One region of the Cupriavidus sp. 01L43 genome, then DNA from elsewhere that is predicted to be linked to it. Evidence: riboswitches for the same ligand, from Rfam matches in the RefSeq annotation. Region 1 holds a riboswitch; the other holds the start of a gene.

Region 1 (4,948 bases):
AGGTCGTCGAAATCCACCGCCTGGTAGGCGTGCAGCGTGGCCACGTAGTTGCGGTAGACCATGGCGGCCTGGTGCTCGTCGGCATTGGCGGCCTGGGCCAGCGCGGTCTCCGGATCGATCATGCCGTTCTTCCACAGCGAGATCGTGCCCTGCACGCTACGGATCAGCTTCTTGTCCGTGGTGGCGAGCTGCTCCTGCACCAGTCCGAAGCAGTCGTCCGAATCCATGATCGAGAACTGCGGCTTCAGGCCGACGTGCTCCGCCTCCATCCGCAAAATCTGCACGCCGAGCGAGTGGAAGGTACAGACGGTGAGCTGCTTGAGCGGAATCCGCTTGCCCTCGCGCGTGGTCTTGCCCTCCATCAGCTTGCCGATGCGCTCCTGCATCTCTTTCGCCGCCTTGTTCGTGAAGGTGACGGCGGCGATGTGACGCGGCTCGAAGCCCTTGTCCTCGATCAGGTGGGCGATCTTTTGCGTGATGACGCGCGTCTTGCCGGACCCGGCGCCCGCGAGGACGAGGCAGGGCCCGTCCAGATAGCGAACGGCTTCGGATTGGGCGGCGTTGAGTCCGTGGGTCATAGGTGGGCGGGTGCCGGATGGCGCACGCTTGGCGGGCGCGCGAAAGGCGTCGATGTTAACACGCAGGGTGGCCTGCGCCGGTGCCTGATGATGGACATCCAGGACGCGAGTGCTACCAGTGTTTCATCGCGGTAACAGTTCGTAAAAGTGACGTCCGAGGGGACATCCGGGGCATGGAGATTGCCTCATACGGTCATGCGGGACCGGCGGCGACGCCGTCCTGATGACAAATTCGGCACATTCGGAGGCGATCATGAAAACAATGCGAACCCTGGCGAAAATCACGCTGATCGGTGTCACGCTGGCGGCCTTTGGCGGCTGCGCGGACATGAGCCCCAAGACCCGCAACACCGCCATTGGCGCGGGCGTTGGCGCGCTCGGCGGCGCGGCGCTGACCAACGGCAGCGCGCTCGGCACGGTGGGTGGCGCGGCGGTGGGTGGCGTGGTGGGTAACGTCGTCACGAAGGATCGTTGATCCGGCGCGGGTAGTCCTTACCCTCAGGCGGCAGGAATTACAGCCAGCCCCCTCCCCGGCGCCTAGCAAGGTGGCGTCGGCGCCGCGTTGACAAAGGTCAACCCGTCCCGTACATTCACGCGCATCCAACCGGGAGAGCGCGCAGCTATTGCGCCGCCGAAGGGGTATCACCCGAAAACTCTCAGGCACCACGGACCGGTCGGATCGGCATGCAACATGCACACGATGCATGCCGCACTCTGGAGAGCGACACCCGCCCGTGCCAACGCAGGGCGAGCGTGTCCACCGAAGGGGCGCGCGATGCGGCAAGCTGCATCGTAATCTCTCAGGTATCGAGGACAGAGGGGTCATCCGCCGCGGCGGATTGGTGGCATTGCCATCGATCCCCACGGCGGATGACCCTTTTTTCGTTTTCGCCGCCGTATTCGCTCCAGAGGATTTCCCATGACGCTCCAGGCCACGCCCCTTTACGCCATCCACCGCTCGCTCGGTGCCCGCATGGTCGATTTCGGCGGCTGGGACATGCCGGTCAACTACGGCTCCCAGATCGAGGAACACAACGCGGTGCGCGGCGATGCCGGCATGTTCGATGTCTCGCACATGTGCGTGGTGGACCTGTCCGGCCCCAACACGCGCGCCTTCCTGCGCGGCCTGCTGGCCAACAACGTCGACAAGCTCCAGACCCCGGGCAAGGCCCTCTACGCGTGCATGCTCGACGAAAAAGGCGGCGTCATCGACGACCTGATCGTCTATTTCTTCGCCGAAGACCGCTTCCGCCTGGTGGTGAACGCCAGCACGGCGCTGGGCGACATCGAATGGATCACGGCCCGCAACGCGGCCACCGGCAGCGGCGTGACGATCACCCCGCGCCGGGGCGACGTGGCACCGGCCGGCGTGGGCAAGCTGGCGATCATCGCCGTGCAGGGCCCGAACGCGCGCGCCAAGGTGCACGAGGCCTTCCCGTCGACCCAGCCGGCCGACGCGCTCAAGCCGTTCAACGCGGTGGTGGTGCGAGACCCGATGGTCGGCGAGCTGATGGTGGCCCGCACCGGCTACACCGGCGAAGACGGCTTCGAGCTGGTGGTGGAGGCCGAGAACGTGGCCGGCATCTGGGAAAAGCTGCAGTCCGTGGGCGTGCGCCCGGCCGGACTGGGCGCGCGTGACACGCTGCGCCTGGAAGCCGGCATGAACCTGTACGGCCAGGACATGGATATCCACACCTCGCCGCTCGACGCCGGCCTGGCCTGGACCGTCGACCTGCAGAGCGAGCGCGATTTCATCGGCAAGTCGGCGCTGCTGGCAGCCGGACAACATAAGACATTTGCCGGCCTGATCCTGCGCGACAAGGGCGGTGTGCTGCGTGCGCACCAGAAGGTGATCACCCCCGCCGGCGACGGCGAGATCACGAGCGGCACCTTCAGCCCGTCCCTCTCCCAATCCATTGCCTTTGCCCGGCTGCCGCAGGGCGTTGTGCCCGGCACCGAGGTCCAGGTCGAGATTCGTGACCGCAAACTGACCGCGACTGTGGTTAAACTGCCGTTTGTGCGCAATGGCAAGGCACTCGTGAGCTGAGGCATCCGCCCGGCTGACACCAACGGTCGCCATCACGCCTGCCCGGCTGGCCCCGGCAGGCGAACCGAAACAAGACAAACACTGCATTCCCGGAGAATCCGTCATGAATTTCCCTGCTGACCTGAAGTACACCGAATCGCACGAATGGGTGCGCGTTGAAGCCGACGGCACGCTGACGATCGGCATTACCGACCACGCGCAGGACGCGCTGGGCGACATCGTCTTCCTGGAACTGCCCGAAGTGGGCAAGTCGGTCGGCGCCGGCGACGCGCTGGCCGTGGTGGAGTCTGTGAAGGCCGCTTCCGACATCTACGCCCCGGTGGCCGGCGAAGTCATCGCCGTGAACGAGGCCGCCAGCGCCGCGCCGGAATCCGTCAACGCCAACGCCTTCGACGCGTGGCTGTTCAAGCTGAAGCCGGCCAATGGCGACGATGTGAACGGCCTGATGAACGTCGACGCCTACAAGGCCAGCGTCGGCGCCTGACGCGCTGCACCAGCCGTCTCCCGAGCCAGGAGACGGCGCCCGAGATGCCCGCGCGGCGGCCAGGCTGACCACCTGCCGCCCCGCCCCACGAGACACTTGCCATGAACGCCCCTCTTCCCATGAACGCCGCCCAAGGTAGCCGGCCCACGCTGGCCGAACTGGAGGCGCGCGACGCCTTCGCCGCCCGTCATATCGGCCCGGATGCCGCCGAACAGCAACACATGCTCAAGGTGCTCGGCTACGAGACGCGCGCCGCGCTGATCGACGCCGTGGTGCCCGCCGCCATCCGCCGCCGCGACGGCATGCCGCTCGGCGAATTCACCGAGCCGCTGACCGAGGAAGCCGCGCTGGCCAAGCTGCGCGGGCTGGCGAACCAGAACCGCGTGCTCAAGAGCTTCATCGGGCAGGGTTACTACAACACGCTCACGCCGGGCGTCATCCTTCGCAATATCTTCGAGAATCCGGCCTGGTACACGGCCTACACGCCGTACCAGCCCGAGATCTCGCAGGGCCGCCTGGAGGCGATGCTGAACTTCCAGCAGATGGTCACGGACCTGACCGGGCTGGACATCGCCAATGCGTCGATGCTGGACGAAGGCACCGCTGCCGCCGAGGCGATGACGCTGCTCCAGCGCGTGAACAAGCACGCCTCGAACACGTTCTACGTGGCGGACGACGTGCTGCCGCAGACGCTGGAAGTGGTACGCACGCGCGCGCTGCCGCTGGGCATCGAGGTCAAGGTCGGCCCCGCCGCCGAGGCCGCCGGCGCCCATGCCTTCGGCGTGCTGCTGCAATACCCGGGCGTGAACGGCGATGTGGCCGACTACCGTGCCATCGCCGATGCCGTGCACGCCGCTGGCGGGCTGGTGGTGGCGGCGGCGGACCTGCTGGCGCTGACGCTGATCGTCGCGCCGGGCGAATGGGGCGCCGACGTGGCCGTGGGCAACTCGCAGCGCTTTGGCGTGCCGCTCGGCTTCGGCGGCCCGCACGCCGGCTACATGGCCGTGAAGGACGAATTCAAGCGCTCGATGCCGGGCCGTCTGGTGGGCGTGACCATCGACGCGCAGGGCAACAAGGCGTACCGGCTGGCGCTGCAGACGCGCGAGCAGCACATCCGCCGCGAGAAGGCCACGTCGAACATCTGTACCGCGCAGGTGCTGCTGGCCGTGATGGCGTCGATGTACGCCGTGTACCACGGGCCGCAGGGCCTCCAGCGCATTGCCCAGCGCGTGCACCGCCTGACCGCCACGCTGGCTGCCGGCCTGAAGGCGATGGGCGTGACCCCGGTCAACGCCACGTTCTTCGACACCCTGACGCTGGAAACCGGCTTCAACACCGAGGCGATCCACGCCGCCGCCACCGCGCGCGGCATCAACCTGCGCCATATCGGCGCCACCCGCGTGGGCATCTCGCTGGACGAGACCGCCTCGCGCCAGGACGTGGTCGCGCTGTGGGAGATCTTCGCGCACGGCAAGCCGGTGCCGGCCTTCGATGCGACCGAGGCCGCCGTCGGCGATGGTTTCCCGGCCGCGCTGGCCCGCCAGAGCGCCTACCTGACGCACCCGGTCTTCAACACGCACCACGCCGAGCACGAGATGCTGCGCTACCTGCGCTCGCTGGCGGACAAGGACCTCGCGCTGGATCGCACCATGATCCCGCTCGGCTCCTGCACCATGAAGCTCAACGCCACCAGCGAGATGATTCCGGTGACGTGGCCCGAGTTCAGCAAGGTCCACCCGTTCGCCCCGCTCGACCAGACCGTGGGCTATCGCGAGATGATCGACCAGCTCGAAGCCATGCTCTGCGCCGCCACCGGCTACGCCGCGGTGAGCCTGCAGC
Region 2 (4,948 bases), on a different contig from region 1:
CGCTCGGCGCGGCGCTGCTCGACAGCCTGCTGGCACGCGGGTGGATCGAGCGTACGGACACGTCGCGCGCCCTGCGCGTGACGCCGCGCGGCCAGCGCGAAATCGTGAACGTGGCAGCCTGACGGATATGAATACCGAAGCCAGAGGAGGAGCAGATGGCAATTGAACTGGACGACGACGCGCAAGACGCCATCAGCCGGCTATTCGCGCTGATTAACCTCGGCGACAGCGCCCAGACCAGCCGGCAGTTTTCGCTGTTCGAGGAAGCGCTGGAAGACGCCGAGGAAGACGAGATCGATGCCGCCGGCCTGCTGTGGCAGGTCAAGGACATCATCGATTGGGAATCCGGCTTTTATGTCGACTGGAAAGACGCCGAGTCCTTTATCGGCTGCCTGAACCAGCTTTGCGAGCGGATCGACCTCGAAGTGGACTGGGGCACCGAGGACACCGAGGACGAAGACTTCCTGGAGGGCACGAGCGTGCCCGAGCTGATGGAGATCGTCGCCACGCAGCTACGCATGGCCGGCTACACGCTCTGGAACTGGGATACCGGCGGCGACGCCTACGGCGGCTGGATCACGCGCAGCGAAGACGACGAAGAGATACTCGAGATCGCCGACACGCTCGGCTTCGACATCCGTCCCGGCGACCAGCCCTACTGACCGACCGGCTCGCCTGGAAACTCAGTCGAGCCCGATCACCACCGCGCCGCCGTCACCGTCCGGGGTATCGGCGATGTCGGCGCTGTCCGATCCATCCGTGCCCGCCAGCGCCTTGGCGCGCGGCGCCGGGCGCCGGGTCTCCGGCACGCCCAGCGTTTCCTCCAGCACAGTGAGGAAGGCCCGCACACTCGGCGGCATCAGCTTGCGCGCGGGCATCAGCACGTACACCTTCAGCGGCGACGACGTATAGCCGGGCAGCACGCGCACCAGTTGGCCGTGCACCAGATGCTCGTGCACGAAGCGGGGCGACATGCGCGCCACGCCCAGCCCATCCAGCGCGGCCTTGAGGCGGACTTCAGCGTTATGCGTGGAGATGCGCGGCGAGACGTCCATGGCGAAGGTTTCCACCCCATCGCGCAGGAATTCCCATTGCACATCGTCGAGGTTGCCGAGCGTCGGCCAGCCCTTCAGGTCCTGCGGCGCGCGCGGCAGGCCGTGCTCGCGGATCAGCGCGGGCGCCGCATAGAACGCACGCTCGATCAGCACCACGCGCTTGCTCGCGAACGAGCTGTCGTGGAGGTTGGTGTCGGTCATGACGAAGGCGAGGTCATAGCCGTGGCGAATCAGGTCGGGCTGGTCCCAGCTCATGTCCAGTTCCACATGCAGCGACGGGTGCAGCTTAAGTAACCTGGAGAGCGAGGCGGACAGGTGCTGCGAACCCACCTCGTATGGCGTGGCGATGCGCAGCGTGCCGCTGACCTCGGCACTCACCGAGGCGGCCTCGGCGCTGATCTCGCGCAACTCGCCAAACAGGGGCGCCACGCGGTCATAGAGCTGCTGGCCGCGCTGGGTCACGCGCACGCGCCGCGTGGTCCGCTCGAACAGGCGCACACCAAGCTGGGTTTCCAGCCGGGCAACCGCCGCGCTGGCCGATGACTTGGGCACTTCCGCCAGTTCGGCGCCCTGCGTGAAGCCGCCCCCTTCCACCACGCGGCAGAAGATTTCCCAGTCTTTCCAGTCTATCGATTTCATGCAGACACCTTCGTCACCCACGCCCTGTGGGCGAGGCGGAATTGTCCCACAGCCCGGACAATCCCGCTGCCGACGTTCACGCCGATAGCCGCCGCGCCGGGCGGCGAGCACGGCATTTGATGCAGGTCATCGTGCGGGAAAACATTGATTGGGAATTGTTCTTGTTACCGCGTACGATTCCGGCATCCGCCCCGGATGGGGCTTCTTGCGGGAGCTGCAATGCTGAAAGTGGCCGTACTTCTCATCGCCGGTGCGTTTTCCACGGGGGCCTTCGCGGGCGCCAAGTGCGACAAGCATCCGAAGTCCGAATGGATGCCCGAGGCCGACGCCAAGGCCAAGATCGCGGCCCAGGGCTACAACATCAAGAAGTTCAAGGTGGACGGCAACTGCTACGAGATCTATGGCACCACCAAGGACGGCAAGAAGGCCGAGATCTACTTCGACACGAAGACGCTCGACATCGTGAAGTCCGAGATCGAGAAGTAAGCATGTCGGTGCCGGCCGGCCATCTGCGCGAACCCACCACGCTCCGCGTCTGGGACGTGGTGGTGCGGCTCACGCACTGGAGCGTGGCGGCCATCGTCTGCTACGACCTCATCGACGATTCCGGCGACCAGTTGCACCGCGTGCTGGGCTACGTGGCCGCCGGACTTGTGCTGTTTCGCATTCTCTGGGGCTTCATCGGCAGCGAACACGCGCGCTTCCGCGCCTGGCTGCCGCGCCCCGCCGGCGTGCTGGCCCATGCCCGGGCCATGGCCCGGCGCCGCACGCCGCGCTTCATCAGCCACACCCCGCTCGGCGCGGTGATGATGCTGGCGATGTGGACCCTGATCCTGCTGCTCGCCGTTACCGGCTGGCTCTCCCGCCTCGACGCGTTCTGGGGCGAGGACTGGCCCATCGACATCCATCGCTGGCTCTCCAACACGCTGCTCGGGCTGGTGGTGGTGCACGCGCTGGTGGCCATCGTTACCAGCGTGGCCGGCAAGGAAAACCTGGTCGGGGCGATGATCACCGGCCGCAAGCCGCGCGACCTCGACTAGCCGGGGGTTGCCGCGCCGGCGCCGCCCGTGGCATAGTGCCCCCGTCGTACCCGTTTTACCCGCGTTATCGGGAGAGACTGTGCCTGCCGCCCGGCAGGCCGGCGCCGAAGGAGCAACCGCCCCGGAAACTCTCAGGCCAAAGGACCGGTAACGCCATTGCACTCTGAAGAACCCCGGCTCGCGTCAGCCGACGGTACCGAAGGAGCAAGCGATGCGCCCGCGCGCATCGTGAATCTCTCAGGTCAAGGACAGAGGGGGCGTGCGTCGCGCATGGTGCGCCACGTACCCCCCATCCACGACGTCCTGGAAGACCTGACAACATGAAGACAATCGCTGTCATCGGCGGTGGCATCACCGGCGTGACGACCGCTTACGCCCTCGCCAAACGTGGTTTCGCGGTCACGCTGCTCGAGCGCCATCGCTACGCCGCCATGGAAACCTCGTTCGCCAATGGCGGCCAGCTCTCCGCGTCGAACGCCGAGGTCTGGACCCACCGCTCCACGCTGGTCAAGGGCATCAAGTGGATGCTCCGCAACGACGCGCCGCTGCTCGTGAACCCCCGCCCCACCTGGCATAAGCTGAGCTGGTTCGCCGAGTTCATCGCCGCCATGCCGCACTACCGGGCCAACACGATCGAGACCGCCCGCCTGGCCATCGCCGCCCGCGCGCACCTGTTCGGCTGGGCCGAGGCGGAAGGCATCGACTTCGATCTCAAGCGGCAGGGCATCCTCCATATCTACCGGGACAAGGCCGGCTTCGACCATGCCGGCGAGGTCTCCAGGCTGTTGGCCGAAGGCGGACTGCCGCGCCGCGCGGTCACGCCCGAGGAAATGCGTGCGATCGAGCCGACGCTGGCCGGCCAGTACTACGGCGGCTACTACACCGAGAGCGACGCCACCGGCGACATCCACAAGTTCACCTCCGGCCTGGCCGCGGCGGCCCAGCGGCTGGGCGTGGTCACGCGCTACAGCCAGGACGTGCAGTCGGTCAACTCGGACGGCCGCACGGCCACCATCACCGTCCGCGACGGTAATCAGACAAGTTCGACAACCTTCGACGCCGTGGTGGTCTGCGCCGGCGTGGCCAGCCGGCAGTTCGCCACGCAACTGGGCGACCGCGTGAACATCTACCCGGTGAAGGGCTATTCGATCACGGTGAACCTGCCCGACGCCGCCAGCCAGGCTGCGGCGCCCACGGTCAGCCTGCTCGACGACGAGACCAAGCTCGTGACCAGCCGGCTCGGCGTGGACCGTTTCCGCGTGGCCGGCACGGCCGAGTTCAACGGCATCGACCGCGACATCCGCGCGGACCGCATCCGGCCCCTGATCGACTGGGTCAACACCTGCTTCCCCGGCGTGAGCACGCGCAGCGTGGTGCCGTGGGCAGGGCTGCGGCCGATGATGCCGAACATGATGCCGCGCGTGGGGCGCGGCCGGCAGGCCAACGTGTTCTACAACACGGGCCACGGGCATCTGGGGTGGACGTTGTCGGCGGTGACGGCCGAGATGGTGGGCGATGTCATCCGGCAGGCGGCGGTACCGCGTGCTTTCTCCCCTCTCCCGCTTGCGGGAGAGGGGTTGGGGGAGAGGGCCGGCGTGACCGGACGCGATATCGCTGCCTGAACCGCCAGCCCTCTCCCCCGCCCCTCTCCCTGAGGGAGAGGGGAGACAACCATCGCGCCAACGAAAAAGGCCCCGCTTGCGCGGGGCCTTTTTCTTCAATCTTGGTGCCCAGGAGAGGACTCGAACCTCCACAGTGTTGCCACCGCTAGGACCTGAACCTAGTGCGTCTACCAATTCCGCCACCTGGGCAAGGTGAGCGGCGCATTCTACATGAGCTTGCGGATTTTGCAAGCCCCTGCGCGTGCCACTATGCCTGCAGGCCCATGTAGATCTTCCCGTCCTGGACGAAGCGATTGCGTCCGGCGCGCTTGGCCTGGTACATCGCGCTGTCCGCGCGGTGCAGCAGCGGCTCCAGCCGTGGCGCGTCCGGCACCGCACAGGCCGCGCCCACGCTGATCGTGACGAAGGGCTGCACTGGCGTGCCGTTGTGCGGGATCTCCAGGTCGCGCACCGCCGCCACCATGCGGCGCGCCACGTTGCGCGTCTCGTCCTGCGAGGCGTCCGGCAGCACCACCGCGAATTCCTCGCCGCCCAGCCGCGCGCAAAACTGCTCGCCCACCAGCACGCTGGTCAACGCGGTAGCCACCCGGCG

What was found. Region 1 has a riboswitch for glycine ahead of gcvT (glycine cleavage system aminomethyltransferase GcvT). Riboswitches for the same ligand answer to the same signal wherever they lie in the genome.
Region 2: it holds a riboswitch for glycine, as region 1 does, so the genes downstream of both, AC1DP9_RS25130 (D-amino acid dehydrogenase) here and gcvT (glycine cleavage system aminomethyltransferase GcvT) in region 1, are expected to answer to the same signal.

Annotation. Positions count from the first base shown of each region.
Region 1 is NZ_JBFTSH010000012.1:47,492-52,439, reverse strand. Features, by position in the region: gene AC1DP9_RS19190 (UvrD-helicase domain-containing protein) at 1-578, opposite strand, end outside; gene AC1DP9_RS19185 (glycine zipper 2TM domain-containing protein) at 832-1,053, shown strand; glycine riboswitch at 1,174-1,261, shown strand; glycine riboswitch at 1,283-1,405, shown strand; gene gcvT (glycine cleavage system aminomethyltransferase GcvT) at 1,498-2,625, shown strand; gene gcvH (glycine cleavage system protein GcvH) at 2,729-3,109, shown strand; gene gcvP (aminomethyl-transferring glycine dehydrogenase) at 3,211-4,948, shown strand, end outside.
Region 2 is NZ_JBFTSH010000020.1:83,799-88,746, forward strand. Features, by position in the region: gene AC1DP9_RS25105 (ArsR/SmtB family transcription factor) at 1-122, shown strand, start outside; gene AC1DP9_RS25110 (DUF6630 family protein) at 156-662, shown strand; gene AC1DP9_RS25115 (LysR family transcriptional regulator) at 684-1,694, opposite strand; gene AC1DP9_RS25120 (PepSY domain-containing protein) at 1,914-2,180, shown strand; gene AC1DP9_RS25125 (cytochrome b/b6 domain-containing protein) at 2,183-2,734, shown strand; glycine riboswitch at 2,793-2,891, shown strand; gene AC1DP9_RS25130 (D-amino acid dehydrogenase) at 3,055-4,356, shown strand; tRNA gene AC1DP9_RS25135 (tRNA-Leu) at 4,459-4,545, opposite strand; gene AC1DP9_RS25140 (histidine kinase N-terminal 7TM domain-containing protein) at 4,604-4,948, opposite strand, start outside.